DNA from 4 places in the Arthrobacter sp. A5 genome. Region 3 is predicted to be linked to each of the others. Evidence: predicted binding sites of a transcription regulator. Region 3 holds the regulator's gene; each other region holds the start of a gene.
What was found. The regulator LexA, encoded in region 3, represses DNA repair genes until DNA is damaged. The targets are predictions, from matches to a motif close to TCGAACANNTGTTCGA.
Positions count from the first base shown of each region.

Region 1: a site for LexA is predicted at 1,862-1,877, ahead of uvrA (excinuclease ABC subunit UvrA). Genes of this name have one in related genera too.
Region 2: a site for LexA is predicted at 1,465-1,480, ahead of ruvA (Holliday junction branch migration protein RuvA). Genes of this name have one in related genera too.
Region 4: a site for LexA is predicted at 2,283-2,298, ahead of ACLLJI_RS11280 (DUF6504 family protein). Genes of this name have one in related genera too.

Region 1 is NZ_CP180316.1:2,073,428-2,077,461, forward strand. Features, by position in the region: gene ACLLJI_RS09680 (ABC transporter ATP-binding protein) at 1-1,429, shown strand, start outside; gene ACLLJI_RS09685 (GntR family transcriptional regulator) at 1,426-1,818, shown strand; gene uvrA (excinuclease ABC subunit UvrA) at 1,919-4,034, shown strand, end outside.
Region 2 is NZ_CP180316.1:2,386,475-2,390,508, reverse strand. Features, by position in the region: gene pdxT (pyridoxal 5'-phosphate synthase glutaminase subunit PdxT) at 1-53, shown strand, start outside; gene ACLLJI_RS11225 (YebC/PmpR family DNA-binding transcriptional regulator) at 57-812, shown strand; gene ruvC (crossover junction endodeoxyribonuclease RuvC) at 809-1,423, shown strand; gene ruvA (Holliday junction branch migration protein RuvA) at 1,527-2,177, shown strand; gene ruvB (Holliday junction branch migration DNA helicase RuvB) at 2,302-3,357, shown strand; gene yajC (preprotein translocase subunit YajC) at 3,652-4,034, shown strand, end outside.
Region 3 is NZ_CP180316.1:1,189,910-1,193,943, reverse strand. Features, by position in the region: gene ACLLJI_RS05440 (histidinol-phosphate transaminase) at 1-805, opposite strand, end outside; gene ACLLJI_RS05435 (LysM peptidoglycan-binding domain-containing protein) at 962-1,363, opposite strand; gene lexA (transcriptional repressor LexA) at 1,747-2,490, shown strand; gene ACLLJI_RS05425 (ATP-dependent DNA helicase) at 2,510-4,034, opposite strand, start outside.
Region 4 is NZ_CP180316.1:2,404,848-2,408,881, forward strand. Features, by position in the region: gene ACLLJI_RS11275 (DNA polymerase III subunit alpha) at 1-1,693, opposite strand, end outside; gene ACLLJI_RS11280 (DUF6504 family protein) at 1,798-2,112, opposite strand; gene ACLLJI_RS11285 (GNAT family N-acetyltransferase) at 2,415-2,987, shown strand; gene ACLLJI_RS11290 (chorismate mutase) at 3,041-3,346, opposite strand; gene ACLLJI_RS11295 (DNA-3-methyladenine glycosylase I) at 3,454-4,034, opposite strand, start outside.

The DNA of each region.
Region 1 (4,034 bases), 880 kb from region 3:
CCAGGACGAATCCCGCGGCGACGTACTCAGCAGGGTCACCAATGACATCGACAATTTCTCACAGACGCTGAACCAGACGCTGACACAGCTGCTGGTCTCCGTCCTCACGGTCGTCGGTGTGCTCGCGATGATGTTTTCCATCTCGCCACTGCTGGCGCTGATCGCGCTGGCCACGGTGCCGCTGACAATTCTGGTGACGGTGCTGATCGCCAAGCGGTCCAAGATCCAGTTCATGGCGCAGTGGAAGACAACCGGCGAGCTGAACGGCCATATCGAGGAAATGTTCACCGGCCATGAGGTGGTCAAGGCCTTCGGTCAGCAGCAGGCCGCGATCGGCAAATTCGCCGTTTCCAACGACAGTTTATTCCGGTCCAGCTCGAAGGCGCAGTTCATTTCCGGTGTCATCATGCCATCGATGAACTTCATCTCAAACCTCAACTACGTTGCGGTGGCCGTGGTCGGCGGGGTGCAGATTGCGTCCGGGAACCTGACGATCGGCAGCGTGCAGGCGTTCATCCAGTATTCGCGCCAGTTCAGCCAGCCAATGGCCCAAATCGGCGGCATGATCAACCTGCTGCAGTCCGGTGTGGCCTCCGCCGAACGCGTCTTTGACCTGCTGGACGCCAAGGAACAGGCTCCGGACCCGGTGCCGGCCGCCACGCTCGGCGCCACCAGGGGACGGGTTGTCTTCGACAATGTCAACTTCAGCTATAACCCGGACGAGCCGCTGATTCAGGATCTCTCGCTGGTGGCCGAGCCCGGGCAGACCGTTGCCATAGTTGGGCCCACCGGAGCGGGCAAGACCACCCTGGTGAACCTGCTGATGAGGTTTTACGAGATCGATTCGGGCCGGATCAGCATTGATGGCATTGACACCGCGATGATGACCCGCGATGATCTGCGGCGGCGCTTCGGCATGGTCCTGCAGGACGCCTGGCTCTTCGGCGGGACGATCCGGGAGAATCTGGTCTACGGCCGCCTCGACGCGGCCGAAGACCAGATGATAGAGGCGGCCGAGGCGACCTTCGTGGACCACTTTGTCAGGTCCCTCCCGGACGGTTATGACACGGTGCTCAGCGACGACGGCGACAGCCTGAGTCAAGGCCAGCGCCAGCTCATGACCATCGCCCGTGCCTGGTTGGCAGATCCCGGCATTCTGATTCTGGATGAGGCCACCAGCTCCGTGGACACCCGCACGGAGGTGCTGATCCGGCACGCCATGAACAGGCTGCGCGAGTCCCGGACCAGCTTTGTTATCGCCCACCGACTGTCCACCATCCGTGATGCCGACCTGATCCTTGTGATGGACCACGGCCGCATCCTGGAACAGGGCACCCACGAGGAACTGCTGGGGACGGGCGGCTTCTACTACGATCTGTACATGTCCCAATTTGGTGATCCGCTGGTGGAAGAGACGGCGGCGCGGTGAGTTCCGGCGAGACGGTGCTGGCCCGTTGGTCCCCGGATGACGCGTCCTCGGTGCCGCCGTTCGAGCAGATCCGGGTGCGTATCCTGGACCTCGCAGCGTCGGGCGAGCTGGCTGTGGGAGCCCGGCTTCCTTCGGTAAGGGCCTTGGCCGGGCGGCTGGGGCTGGCGGTGAATACGGTGGCGCGGGCATACCGGGAGCTGGAGCAGGCAGGGATCGTCCGCACTCAGGGACGGGCAGGAACAGTCATCGCCGCCGCGGGCGATGAGCTGCTGGCCCAGGTGGCCGAGGCCGCCGCGGCCTATGCGTCTGTGGTGAGCAGGCATGGCATTGCCACGGACCGGGCCCTGGATCTGGTGCGGGCCGCCATCGAAGGGTCCCGCACGGGGTAACGGCTAGTAAGCCTTTGGCGAAAGTCGCGACGGGAACGCATATTCGAACGCGTTTTCGATTATTATGGAGCACGTGCCTAACGCAGTTGAACCGTCCGTCATGGAAAAAGCGTCAGTAGAAAAAGTGCCTGCAGAAAACGTGCCTGTGGAAAAAATATATGTGCAAAATGTGCCCCCCCGGCCCCTGGACAGGCAGGACCGGTCCCGCCTGATCGTCAAAGGCGCGCGGGAAAACAACCTGCGCAACGTAGATCTCGACCTGCCGCGCGATGCCATGATCGTCTTTACGGGGCTCTCGGGATCGGGGAAGTCCTCGCTCGCCTTCGACACGATCTTCGCCGAGGGCCAGCGGCGTTATGTCGAATCGCTCTCCGCTTACGCTCGGCAGTTCCTGGGCCAGGTGGACAAGCCGGATGTGGACTTCATCGAGGGGCTGTCGCCGGCCGTGTCGATCGATCAGAAATCCACGAACAAGAACCCGCGTTCCACGGTGGGGACCATCACCGAGATCTACGACTACATGCGCCTGCTCTGGGCCCGGGTCGGTACCCCGCACTGTCCGATCTGCGGGGAGCCGGTGGCGCGTCAGACACCGCAGCAGATCGTCGACCAGTTGCTGGAGATGCCGGAGGGGACACGCTTCCAGGTACTGGCCCCGGTGGTCCGGGCACGGAAGGGCGAGTTCGTGGAGCTTTTCAAGGAGCTCACGGCCAAGGGCTATTCACGGGCCAAGGTCGACGGCGGCCTGATCCAGCTGGCGGATCCGCCGAAACTGAAGAAGCAGTTCAAGCACACCATTGAGGTGGTGGTGGACCGGCTGGTGGTCAAGGAGGGGATCGCCCAGCGGCTCACGGACTCGGTGGAAACCGCTCTTGGTCTGGCCGAGGGCCGGGTGTTGGCGGAGTTGGTGGAGCTCGACGACGACGATCCACAGCGGATCCGGTCGTTCTCGGAAAACCTGGCCTGCCCGAACGAGCACCCGCTGGCCATCGACGAGGTGGAACCGCGATCCTTCTCCTTCAACAATCCTTTCGGAGCCTGCCCCGCCTGCAGCGGCATCGGTACTAAGCTCGAGGTCGATGAGGAGTTGGTGGTGCCGAATCCGCAGCTGTCGCTGGCGGAAGGCGCCATTGCGCCCTGGTCGCTGGGAACGGCGACGACGGAGTACTGGAACCGGCTGCTTGACGGGCTGGCCAAGGACATCGGCTTCTCCATGACGGTTCCTTGGCAGAAACTTTCCGACGACGCCCGACAGTCCGTGCTGTACGGCAAGGACCACAAGGTCGTGGTGCAGTACAAAAACAGATTCGGCCGGGAACGTAAGTACAGCACCGGCTTTGAAGGCGCCGTCCAGTACATTCAGCGCAAGCATGTGGAAACCGAGTCGGATACAGCCCGGGACCGCTACGAAGAGTACATGCGCCAGATCCCGTGCCCCGCCTGCGGGGGCGCCCGACTTAACCCTGCCTCGCTCTCGGTGCTGATCAACGGCAAATCCATTGCCGCCGTGTCGGCGCTGCCGATGCGGGACTGCTTTGATTTTCTGTCCAATCTGGTGCTGACGGGCCGGGAGGCCCAGATTGCCAGCCAGGTGCTCAAGGAGATCCAGGCGCGCCTGACCTTCCTGCTCGACGTCGGACTGGAGTACCTGAACCTCGAGCGTGCCTCGGCCACGCTCTCCGGCGGGGAGGCGCAGCGCATCCGTCTTGCCACCCAAATCGGCTCCGGACTGGTGGGTGTGCTTTATGTACTGGACGAACCCTCCATCGGACTGCATCAGCGGGACAACCGCCGGCTGATCGAGACCCTGACCAGGCTCCGCGACTTGGGCAACACCCTGATCGTGGTGGAGCACGATGAGGACACCATCCAGGAAGCGGACTGGATCGTGGACATCGGTCCGGGCGCGGGGGAGCACGGTGGCGAGGTGGTGCATTCGGGCTCGTATGCAGATTTGCTCACGAACACAAAATCACTGACCGCCGATTACCTGTCCGGCCGCAAGTGCATCGGGATACCGGCCAAGCGGCGGAAGTACGACAGGAAGCGGGAGCTGAAGGTGATCGGAGCCCGCGAGCACAATCTCCAGAATGTGGATGTTGCCTTCCCGCTTGGCCTGTTCACCGCGGTGACCGGGGTCAGCGGCTCCGGCAAGTCCACCTTGGTCAACGAGATTCTGTACAAGGTGCTGGCCAATAAGCTCAACGGCGCCAAAC
Region 2 (4,034 bases), 1.2 Mb from region 3:
GGGAGCGGCGCATCCACGAGCTGTTTATCCGCATGATTAGAGGAGAAGCGTAAAGCATGTCAGGGCACTCCAAATGGGCAACCACCAAGCACAAAAAAGCTGTCATTGACGGCCGGCGTGCGAAGTCCTTTGCCAAGCTGATCAAGAACATTGAAGTCGCCGCCCGCATCGGCGGCGCCGATATGGTGGGCAACCCATCCCTGGAACTCGCCGTCTCCAAGGCCAAAAAGACATCGGTGCCGGCGGACAATATCGATCGCGCGATAAAGCGCGGCTCCGGCCAGCTCGGCGACGCGGTGGATTACCAGACCATCATGTACGAAGGGTATGGTCCGCAGGGTACCGCGATTTTGATTGAATGTCTGACGGACAATAAGAACCGCGCAGCCTCCGAGGTGCGGCTGGTGGTGGGACGCAACGGGGGGAACATGGGCGATCCCGGGTCCGTGGCCTATATGTTCGCCCGTAAAGGCGTCGTGTCGCTGGCCAAGAAGGAGCTGTCCGAAGACGACGTTCTGATGGCGGTCCTCGACGCGGGAGCGGAAGAGGTCAAGGATGACGGCGAGAATTTCGAGGTCATCTCCGAACCCCAGGATCTGCCCGCGATCCGAGCCGCGCTGGCCGAGGCCGGCATCGAGTACGACTCCGACGAGGCCGGTTTTGTACCGTCCATGCAGGTGGAACTTGATGTGGAGCACGCCCGCAAGTTCATGAAGCTCTACGACGCGTTGGAGGATCTGGATGACGTCCAGAACATTTACTCCAATGCGGACGTCAGCGCCGAGGTCATGGCCCAGCTGGACGAGGACTGACGCTGCGTGTTTTGGGTGTGGACCCCGGCCTGACGCGCTGCGGGCTTGGCGTGGTCGACGTGGAGCCGAACCGGCGGGCCACTCTGGTGGCCTTCGGCGTGGTGGGCAGCACCCCCGATAAGGGCCTCGACGCACGGCTGCTGGTGGTTGCTGACTCCATCGAGCGCTGGCTGAATGAATACAGTCCGGATGTGCTCGCCGTGGAACGGGTGTTTTCGCAGCTCAATGTCAGTACCGTGATGGGGGTTGCGCAAGCCTCCGGCGTGGTGATCGCTGCCGCCGCACGCCGGGGTATTCCGGTGGCTCTGCACACTCCGTCGGAGGTGAAGGCCGCCGTGACCGGCAGCGGCCGTGCGGACAAAGCGGCGGTCACCACGATGGTGACAAAGATCCTGCGCCTCGACGCGCCGCCCACTCCTGCCGACGCGGCGGACGCCTTAGCGCTGGCCATCACGCATGCCTGGCGGATGGGCACCCTGTCGGTTTCAGCGGCTGACCCGGTTCTCCCGGGCACTTCCCCGTCAGGGGCGACGGCGGCGCAGAGGCTATGGCGGGAAGCCGAAGCCAAGGCGAAACGGAACAAGGAAAAGTCGGGCCACAGCTGGCGTTGAGCGTGGCACTCCCGCAATGTCCGTCTGGTTCGCTACGCTGTTCGTAGATATGTTCTACATGCTGTCGGTTCAATCCGGACGGCCCTATACAAGAGGTAACCCCATGATCAGCTTTGTTCGCGGACCCGTGGCGCAGGTCGGTCTGTCGTCGGTGGTGATCGATGTGAACGGGATCGGCATGCTGGTCCATGCCACACCCAAAACCCTGGGTGCGCTCCGGACCGGCCAGGAGGCAACCCTGACCACGTCCATGATCGTCCGCGAGGATTCGATGACCCTATACGGTTTCGACAACAGCGGCGAGCGGGAGGTCTTCGACGTCCTGCTCAGCGTCAGCGGGATCGGTCCGCGGCTGGCCCTGGCGGTCCTGGCCGTGCATGAACCCGAAACCATCCGTGTCGCGGTCGCCGGTGGCGACGGCAAAACGTTCACCAAGGTTCCCGGCATCGGCCCGAAGGTCGCCGGCCGAATAGTGCTCGAACTGACCGGAAAACTGCATCCGGAGGGAACCGGCACCGGATCTGCGGCGGGCGCCGTTGCGGTTCGCGCCGCCTGGAAACCGCAGGTCATTGCGGCCATGACCGGGCTGGGCTGGTCCGAGAAGGACGCCGCGGCGAGCATCGACAGGGCCACGGCGGACGATCCGGCCCTGCTGGAGAGCGCGAATGTCGCGGCCATTCTGCGGGCCACGCTGCGCTGGCTCGGCCAGGACAGTTCCCGGGGGTCTGCCGGCGGAGTGCGGGCCCGTGGCTGAGCAGATCCCGGGAAAAATCAAGGGGAAGGCTACGGCGGGGAAGACCAGCACGGGGAAGGCCGCCACGGGGAAGACCCCACCAGTGAGCCCTGCCGATGCGGCGCGGCTGGTCGTTTCCCCGGAGGTGGTAGGGCCGGCGGGCGGCGAGCCGGAGGAGCGTGCCATCGAGTCGGCCCTGCGTCCGAAGAATCTGCATGATTTTGTCGGTCAGCAACGGGTCCGCAAACAGCTCTCGCTGGTGTTGGAAGCCTCCCGGATCCGCGGCCGCAGTGCCGATCATGTGCTGATGTCCGGCCCTCCCGGTCTGGGAAAAACCACCTTGGCGATGATCATCGCGGCGGAAATGAATGCCCCGCTGCGGATCAGCTCAGGACCGGCGATCCAGCACGCCGGCGATCTGGCGGCCATTCTGTCCTCGCTCTCCGAGGGCGAAGTGCTGTTTCTGGATGAGATTCACCGGATGTCACGGCCCGCAGAGGAAATGCTGTATATGGCCATGGAAGATTTCCGGGTCGATATCGTGGTCGGGAAGGGGGCCGGGGCCACCGCTATCCCGCTGGAACTACCCTCCTTCACTCTCGTCGGCGCCACCACGAGGGCGGGCCTGCTGCCGGGCCCGCTGCGGGATAGGTTCGGGTTCACCGGACACCTGGAGTTCTACTCGGTGGCGGAGTTGGAGCTCGTCCTGCGACGCTCGGCCGGACTGCTGGATCTGTCGCTGACGAGTGCCGGATTTGCCGAAATTGCCGGCCGCTCCAGAGGGACCCCGCGCATTGCCAACCGGCTGCTGCGGCGCGTGCGTGACTGGGCCCTGGTCCACGCCGTGGCGAGCATCGATGCCCGGACCGCGTCCGCCGCATTGGACATGTATGAGGTCGATGCGCGTGGGCTGGACCGGCTTGACCGCGCCGTGCTGCATGCTCTGATCACCAAATTCAATGGCGGTCCGGTGGGCCTCTCCACGCTGGCCATCGCCGTGGGCGAAGAACCCGAGACCGTCGAAACGGTCGCCGAGCCGTTCCTTGTGCGGGAGGGCCTGCTTGGCCGGACTCCACGGGGCCGGATCGCGATGGCGGCGGCCTGGGAGCATTTGGGGCTGCAGATGCCCCCGGATGCATCGGGCACCGCACCCTTTCCCATCATCGTGCCCGGGGATGGCCTGCCCGGCGACTTTCCCTGACGATCGTGCCCGTCCCCAGTGCCTGGCGTCACCGCATGGCCGCAGTGCTGTCCGACGGCGACCGGTCGCGGTGCCTGCCGACGGCGACCGGTCGCGGTGCCTGCCGACGGCGACCGGGCGCGGTGCCTGCCAACAACGCCGCCTAAGCCGGTGCCCGGCAGCGGATTGCCGCGAACTGAGGGCCGAATTGGGTGCAACGCGTTCGCTCGGCGAAAATCAGCTTAGACTGGTATGACGTCCGGCACGTTGTAAGCAGCCCCGGAACCCATTGACATAAAGGAACGGACCCCAGCTGTGTTCTCAAGCATTCTGGCCGCCGGCGAAACCCAAGCCGGCGGCTTTGACCCCATGACACTGATCCTCTTCGCGCTCTTCGCCGTCGTCATTTTGATGATGTTCCGCCGGCAGAAAAAGGCCAAAGCGGCGCAACAGCAGCAACAGGCCAAGCTGGCCACTGGTGTTTCGGTGATGACCAACTTTGGCCTGTTCGGAACCGTCCTGGCGATCGACGACGCCGAAAACAAGGTGGTCCTTGAACTGTCGCCGGGGAACACCGCAACGGTGCACCGCCAGACGATCACCAAAATCACCGCACCGGATGAGACTCACCAGGGCGTCCCCGACGACGCATCCTCGTTGACCGGTTTCTCCGGCCCCACCGGCCACGGTGAAGTTCC
Region 3 (4,034 bases):
CGGCCGTGGCTTGTGTAATGGCGGAGAGGTGGTAAGGCAGCCGGACCAGCCGCAATGCGTCGGCGATCTCAGGGGCGGCGGCGAGATAGCCCAACCGGGCGCCGGCCAGGGCGAAGGCCTTACTCATGGTGCGGGAGACCACGAGGCGCTCACGCCCCGGCAGTAAAGCCATGGCGCTGGGTGTTCCGTCATGGGCGAATTCCGCGTATGCCTCATCGACGATGATAATGGCTTGCGATGCCTTGCCCGCCTCGTAGACCTCTTCAACAACTTCGGCCTTGAGCGCCGTGCCAGTCGGATTATTTGGTGAACAGAGGAAGACAATGTTGGGTGCCAGTTCGCGTACCTGTTCGGCGGCTGACGCGGCGCTCAGGCCGAAATCCTCCGTGCGGCGCCCGGTGACGTACTCAGTTCCGGTGCCGTTGGCGAGCAACGGATACATTGAGTAGGTGGGAGGGAAGCCCAGGGCTCTGCGTCCCGGTCCGCCGAACGCCTGCAGGATCTGTTGCAGCACCTCGTTGGACCCGTTGGCTGCCCAGACGTTCTCAGCCGCTAGGCCGTGCCCCAAATATGCAGCCAAAGCCCGTCGCAGTTCGGTGAATTCCCGGTCCGGGTAGCGGTTGAGGCCGACCAGCACGTTGTCGACCGCCTTGAGGATGGCCTCGCGCGCATCATCGGGGACGCCGTGGGTATTTTCATTGACGTTGAGCAGGATGGGGACGTCCAGCTGAGGTGCACCATACGGGTGCAGCCCGCGCAGATCGTTCCGCAGGGGCAGCCGGTCGAGACGCTCAGTCTGATTCACGGTTCCAGTTTAAGCTCCCCGGCCGCCACGGTCGAACCGGGCCGGGAATTAAAGCTGACATAACCACCTCATCAGTCAGCTCTTAGAGGCTCACCGGCCCCAATGGTTGGCGACGCTGGTGGGCCTCACTGCTGTGCTTCAAGGCAGCCTTCGCCATCAGTTCAGCAGCGGAACGTAGACCTGCTGCCCCGGCTGGACGACTGAAGTGGTGAGACTGTTCAGCTCCAGGATGTCCGCCACAACGTCCCGCGGATCCCGTGACGGATCGCTTGCCGAGGCGATGCTCCAAAGAGTCTGGCCCGCCATGACGGTGACCTTGGAAGCGTGGACCCCCGGCGAATTTGCACCGGTGGAGGCTTGGGCCGGCGACGTAATGAACCCGGCCAGCAACAGCACAGCGATAGCGGACAGCATCAGTGGAATACCCATCAGGACCAGACGCCCGCGGCGAGTCAGTCGGAGCTGGATCTTGGATGCGGGCTGCCAGCCCTTGGAAGCCGGCCGCCGGCTCACGGAGGCGGGCCGGGCTTCGAGATTAAAGGTCGATGTGGCGTTCATTTTCTTCACCTTTCACGCTACGAGGTCCAGTTGTCCTGACCCGGCAGTGCACTTGTAGCGCCTGTAGGCGGCGCAGGGTTCAACTACCACTGGTCCAGCTAGAACATGTATTCGAAACTGTGTTCTCCAGTTGTAGCACTCACTAACGATGCATGCCAAGACCCGGTAGAACATATGTTTGAAATCAACCGGAAACTGCCCTAGATTAGAAGCAGGATCCGGCCACACGACGAGTCCACCAGAACCCACCGACATTTTGGCTGGGGGCGTTGGGGGGTGGTCAGCTCCGACCAAGCCGTAGCATACGGATGACGGGCGGAGCGGATCCGCCGGGCGCTTGTCGGCGCCGGGCCGGTTGCAGTTTCAAGAAGGGACGGCACGTCATGGCAGGTCCGGAATTCATCCTCCATAGCGGGAACCGTGCCAGCCGGGCCGGCTTTAAGGGCCTGACGGTGCGGCAAAAAAAGATCCTTGAGTGTATCCAGCGCTCCATCAGTGACAAGGGCTACCCGCCGTCCATGCGTGAGATCGGCGACGTCGTCGGGCTCGCAAGCCTGTCCAGCGTCACTCATCAGCTCTCCCAGTTGGAAAAACTGGGCTATCTGCGTCGGGACGCGAAGCGCCCCCGCGCCATGGAAGTGCTCATCCCGCTCACCCTGGACGACGGGGTCGTGGAAATCGAGGGCGTGCCATCCCCGGCAAAGCTGCGCAGCGCCAGTGGTCTGAACATGGCAGAGCTGAGCAGCGCCTCAGACACCGCCATGGTGCCTCTAGTCGGACGGATCGCCGCCGGCGGACCCATCCTGGCTGATCAGGTAGTCGAGGACGTCATGCCACTCCCACGCCAGCTCGTAGGTCATGGAGAGCTCTTTATGCTCAAGGTGACCGGCGACTCCATGATCGACGCCGCGATCTGTGACGGCGACTGGGTCGTAGTGCGCCGGCAGCAGGACGCCATCAACGGCGACATCGTGGCGGCCCTCCTCGATGACGAAGCAACCGTCAAGACGTTCCGTCAGCGGGATGGGCACACCTGGTTGCTGCCGCAGAACACCCGTTATGAACCGATAGTGGGCGACAATGCCACCATCATGGGCAAAATTGTTTCGGTGCTGCGCGCCATCTAGGCGGGCGGTCTGCCGCCGGTCAGGCCTCGGGTTTGCCTGCTTCGGCCAGCCGCTGCAGGGCGCTCATCACCAGCGCACGGTCCGTCGTGGGCCAGAATGGTGGGAGGGCCGCACGCAGAAAGCCACCGTAACGGGCCGTGGCCAGCCGTGAGTCCAGTACTGCCACCACGCCCTTGTCCGAGGACGAGCGGATCAGCCGGCCCGCGCCCTGCGCAAGCCGGACCGCCGCGTGAGTCGCCGATATCGACATGAAACCGTTCCCGCCGGCCTTGGCAACGGCGCGCGAGCGTGCGGTCATCAGCGGGTCATCCGGGCGCGGAAAGGGGATCCGGTCTATCACCACGAGCCGGCAGGACGCACCCTGCACATCAACGCCCTGCCACAGGGACATGGTGCCGAACAAACAGGTGTCCGGTTCAGCCTCGAACTGCTTGACAAGGGCGGCCATCGATGACTCCCCCTGACAGAGCACAACCACCTCCAGCCGGGACCGGAGCGCTTCCGCGGCGTCCTCTGCGGCCCGGCGGGAGGAAAAGAGGCACAGCGCCCCGCCGCCCGAAGCCCGGATCAGTGCTTCGAGTTCATCAAGCTGCTCCGCCGAGGTGCCGCGCTCCGGCTTCGCCAAATGGGCGGCCACATACAGCATCCCCTGCTTGGCGTAGTCGAACGGCGAGCCTACGTCCGCCCCGGTCCAGCTGGGCGCCCCGGGACCCAGCAGTCCCAACCCGCCGGCCGCCGGTTCAAATGCCGCGCCGACCGCGAGGGTAGCCGAGGTCAGCACAACCGTATGATCCGCGAAGAGCCCCTCCCGGAGCCGGCCGGCCACGCTCAGCGGTGCGATGTTGATCAGAGCCGGAGCCGACTCATCCGGCACGGAGTAGCCTTGCTGCGGGGTGAATCCGCCCGGTCGGGACAACCAGACCACCTCGCCGGCCTCGCGCGCCACCAGCAGCCTCTCGGCCAGTTCCAGAATCAACGTCAGGCGTGAGCGCGCCATCTGGCGTCCGCCGTCGGCATTGCCGGCGTCCCCCTTGGAATCCGACAACGCCGTCCGGCAGGCATCGCGCACCTGATCAATGGCGGTGAGCTGCTGCTCGTTCAGGCCCGAGGGCAGCAGCCCGGACGGGAGTCCGCCAAGGGCCGCCTCCAGATACCCGGCCGCGGAATTGAGTGTCTCCATCGAGATGCCCGTATTCTTCCGCGCGCTGGAGGCGGCAACGTGAATCATCTGCACAGAGAGCTGACCGCTGACAGCACCGGTAACCCGGTCCTGAAGTTCATGCGCCTCATCCACCACGACGACGTCATACTCGGGCAGGACCGCGAGGCCCTCAAACGCGCTGATCGCCAGCATCGCATGATTCGTCACGACGAGGTCCGCCTCCGCGCCACGTACCTTCGCCAGTTCGCTGAAGCATTCGAGCGCCAGTGGGCACTTCTGCGCCCCAAGACACTCCATCGACGTCACCGAAACCTGGCGCCAGGCCCGATCGCTGACCCCCGGCGTGAGTTCGTCGCGGTCTCCCGTTTCGGTGTCCTCCGCC
Region 4 (4,034 bases), 1.2 Mb from region 3:
CCCGCTCGGCAAACTCCCGAAGCTCAGGCTTTTCCGCCATAGCTTCGCGGAAATTACGTGCGGAAAAGCGCCACAGCTGTTTGGCAATGGTGCCGATCTCCTCCTCATCCATCCCCAGCGCCAGCCCGGCATCGCGCACCGCCCCCCGCGCGCGGTAGCCGTTCTGCATACTCATCAACGTCACCCGTTCGGGGCCGAACCGCTCAAAAACCCTGTGATAAACGTTGTACCGCTCGGCGCTTTCAACATCGATATCGATATCCGGCAAGGTGGAGCGTTTCCCGGAGAGGAAGCGCTCAAAGATCAGATCATGCCGCAGCGGATCAACCTGGCTGATATCCAGCAGATAATTCACCAGGCTGGAGGCCCCGGAACCTCGGGCCGCGGCCCGCACCCCCATGTCAAGGATCATCCGGGACACTTCAGCGACCGTCAGGAAGTAGGAGGCGAAGCCCAGCATGGCAATCACACCCAGTTCCTGCTCCACCCTGTCCCGCGCACGGCGTTCGGCCGTGCCGGTGATGCCCGGGAACCGGCGCGTGATGCCGGCCTCACAGCGCTGTTTTAGTTCCAGCTGCGGTTCCTGCTCGATACCGAGCACCGAGGCCTCCGGCACCCCCGGCTGCTTCCAGCCCATATCCGTAACCGGATCCATCCGGCAGCGGTCCGCCAGTTGTTCTGTATTGGCCAGCAACTGTGCCAGCTCCGACGCGCCGTAGCCTGCTGCGTGCATAATTTCCTTGCCCAGCGACGTCATCTGGCCTGCCGATTTCAGCCACCCCTGCCCGTTGGGCTGGAGCCGGCGTTCAGCACCGGATAACACCGTCAGTGGGCTCAATTCCCGGGCGGAGTCCAGCACATCGGCCGTAGCAGCGCCGTCCCTCTCGCAGTAGCGCACCGCGTTGGTCAGCACAGCGGGGACACCGCATTCCTGCGCTAGTTTGAGCATCCGCACCGCCTGAGCCGTACTCAAGGCCTCACCCGGGGCGCTCAAATGGGTGACGATTTCAGCGGCCATGGTTCCCGCCGGCATCTGCTGATACCAGCGTTGAAACTTCCGACGCGGGATCAGATACTTACGCCCGCCCATGGCGCGGCCAACATCCGACGACGGACCCACCAGTACCGTCAGCACAGGTGCCAGTGTTTGCGGGTCCAAGGAGCGTGAGGCAAGCTGGGCCAGGGTCACTCCCACCGGGCTCCGCGGACCGGCATTGGCATGCGCATCCGACACCAGCCGGCAGAGAGCCCCGTATCCCGCGGATCTGGTCCCGCCATGGGCCAGAACCACCACCCGGCCGCTTTCGACCCTGCCGCTTTGAATCCGGCTGTTTTGAACCCGGCTGTTTTGAACCCAGCCGCTTTGAACCCGGCTGTGACCGGCGCCCCCATTCGCCGGTCCACGCTGATGGGCGCCGTCGTCGTACTGGCCGTCGTCGTACTGCTTGTCCGCCTGATGGTCATACTGGTCGCTGAGCTCCTCCAGAACCGCAAGGTCCACCCCCACCACCGGATCAATTCCCGCCTCCATGCAGGCTTTCACGTGTTTTACTGTGCCGTAGAGACCGTCCCGGTCCGTGCAGGCCAAAGCACCCGCTCCGTCAGCGGCGGCGGCCCGAACCAGATCATCAGGCCAGGAAACCCCGTAATGGGCGCTGAAAGCGGTGGAAACGTGCAGATGGGTGAAGCTCATAAGTAATCCAAAGTGTTGTTTCCCGAACCGGTCGATGTCCTGCCCTTGTCATCAGCTGCTGCATACCAGTTGCTCGGCCAAGCGGGCGGTGCGGGCTGCATTTTTTAGGCGCTGCGCGCCTGTACGGCATCGTGGACCTGCAATAGGCGCCAGCGGCCGCTGTCCGGGTGGTGGCTCAGATCAAAGGTGCACAGCGGTCCCCACCCGTCGAGCCTGGCCTGAATCCGCCAGATTTCATGGTCCACCAGCCCAGCGCCATGGCCGCGCTCGGCCCGGCTTTCCTCCGCCCACCATTTGCGTCGTTCGTACCACCGCAGAGGTTCCGCCCCAATGATGTAACTGCGCCCCTGCCAGTTCAGCCGCAGCGGCAGCCCGGCAGCGGAACGGATCACTTCTACCGGTTCGCTGAACGTCCCCATCGCTGCACCTCCGCTCCCCTTTGCCCGGCGGCTATCGGCGCCGCTCACCGTGCTGATTCCAATACCCGCGGTTTTCAAATACTTACGGTTGTGAATACGCGCAGTTTCAAATACACGCAGTGTTCAAACACATGCTGTTTCAAATATGTACTGTTTCAAATATGATTAACTCGAACATATCTTCTAATAGATTCAAGTGTACGCCCGGCCCCGCTGAAGCACAACGGGCTCCGATCGCACAGGAAGCCCCCCCGTCACAAGTGCGTGACGAAATATAGCTGGCACGGCAATTGCCGTCTAGCATGTGTGTACAGGCCATCGACGACGCTGGCAACGCCGCAACCTATGAGTCACAAGAGGAGCGCTCCATGACCAACATGGTCACCCTTATCGCACGGACCACACCCCTCGAACGAGACCTCAAAACGGAATCCCGGCCGGCAACCAGCACGGACATCCGCAAGCTTGGCGAGCTCTACTTCACGGCGTACGATCCAGGCGTTGCCAGCGAAAACGTGGAAGCCGCCGTCGCGGACGTCGAAGCGTCCTTCGAAGGCAAATACGGCACCTACCTGCCGGAGGCATCACACGTCGTGGTGGACGAAGCCGGTGAGATCATCGCGGCGATCCTGGTGGTGGAACGCGCCACGTGGGAGGACACCCCGGACGCACCCTTCATCATCGAACTCTTCACTGACCGGCAGCACCGCCGCCAGGGCCTGGCCGAGGACCTGGTGCGCGCCTCCCTGGACACACTCTTCAACGCCGGCCACAAGGAAGTTGCGCTGCGCGTCAACGAAGAAAACTCCGCAGCCCTGGCCCTGTATCTCTCACTGGACTTCCACCGCTGGTCTCCGGAGGAAAACGAAGACTGACCCGGGGTAACGGGTGGGTGCCGGTACGCTGCCGGCGGAATTCAGCACGGGCCCTAGGCGCGATGTGACTGCACCCGAAGTTCGAGTTCAATAAACGCGCTGATCATGGCACGGTAGGTGGCTTCAGCCACCTCAGGATCCACCTTCTTCTCGGCGGCGAGCTGCCGCACACGATCGATGACCTGGTCGACGCGCGCCGGTGCCAGCACGGCCGCCTTGTCAGCCTTCAACGTTCCGGCGATCCTGACCAAGCGCTCTCGGCGTGCAATCAGCGTCACCATCTGTTCGTCCACTTCGTTGATGGCGATGCGGACAGCCGAGAGTTGGGCTTTCTGAGTCTTTTCACCTTTTCGGTCCATTTTATTAGCCTAACGAGCCTTGCAACCGTGGGTCCATCCAACACGGTGCGAGGTAGCCGCCGGCCCCACCGCGAACGGCGGGGTGGACACGAGGTCGACGACGCTGCTCAGGTGTGCGGCCATACTCCTGAGCTGCTCCGGCGGTGGCTGTCCAACAAGTGGGTGTCGAGGATTCCGATGGCTTCCATCAGTGCGTACATGGTGGTCGGGCCTACGAAGGCGAATCCTTTCTTCCGCAGTGCCTTGGACAGGGCCACCGACTCGGGACTGCGCGTCGGGATGTCTCCGAGGCTAAGCGGCGCCGGTGTTGCTGCCGGTTGGAAGGACCACACAAAGTTCACCAGTCCACCGTCTCCACGCAACGCGATGGTGGCCTTCGCGTTCGTGATCGCGGCCCGGACCTTGAGCTTGTTGCGGACGATGCCGGCATCACCGAGCAGCCGCTCGACATCGGCCTCGGTGTACGCTGCGACGGTTTCCGGGTGGAACTCAGCGAAGGCGCGGCGGAAGGCCGGACGCTTACGCAGGATCGTGGCCCAGGACAGGCCAGCCTGGAATGCCTCCAGGCTGATGCGCTCGTAGATCCCCTGCTCGTCACGGACCGGCATGCCCCATTCCGTATCGTAGTACTCCCGCAGCATCGGATCGACGGCAGCCCAGGCCGGGCGCGCCAGCCCGTCCTCCCCGA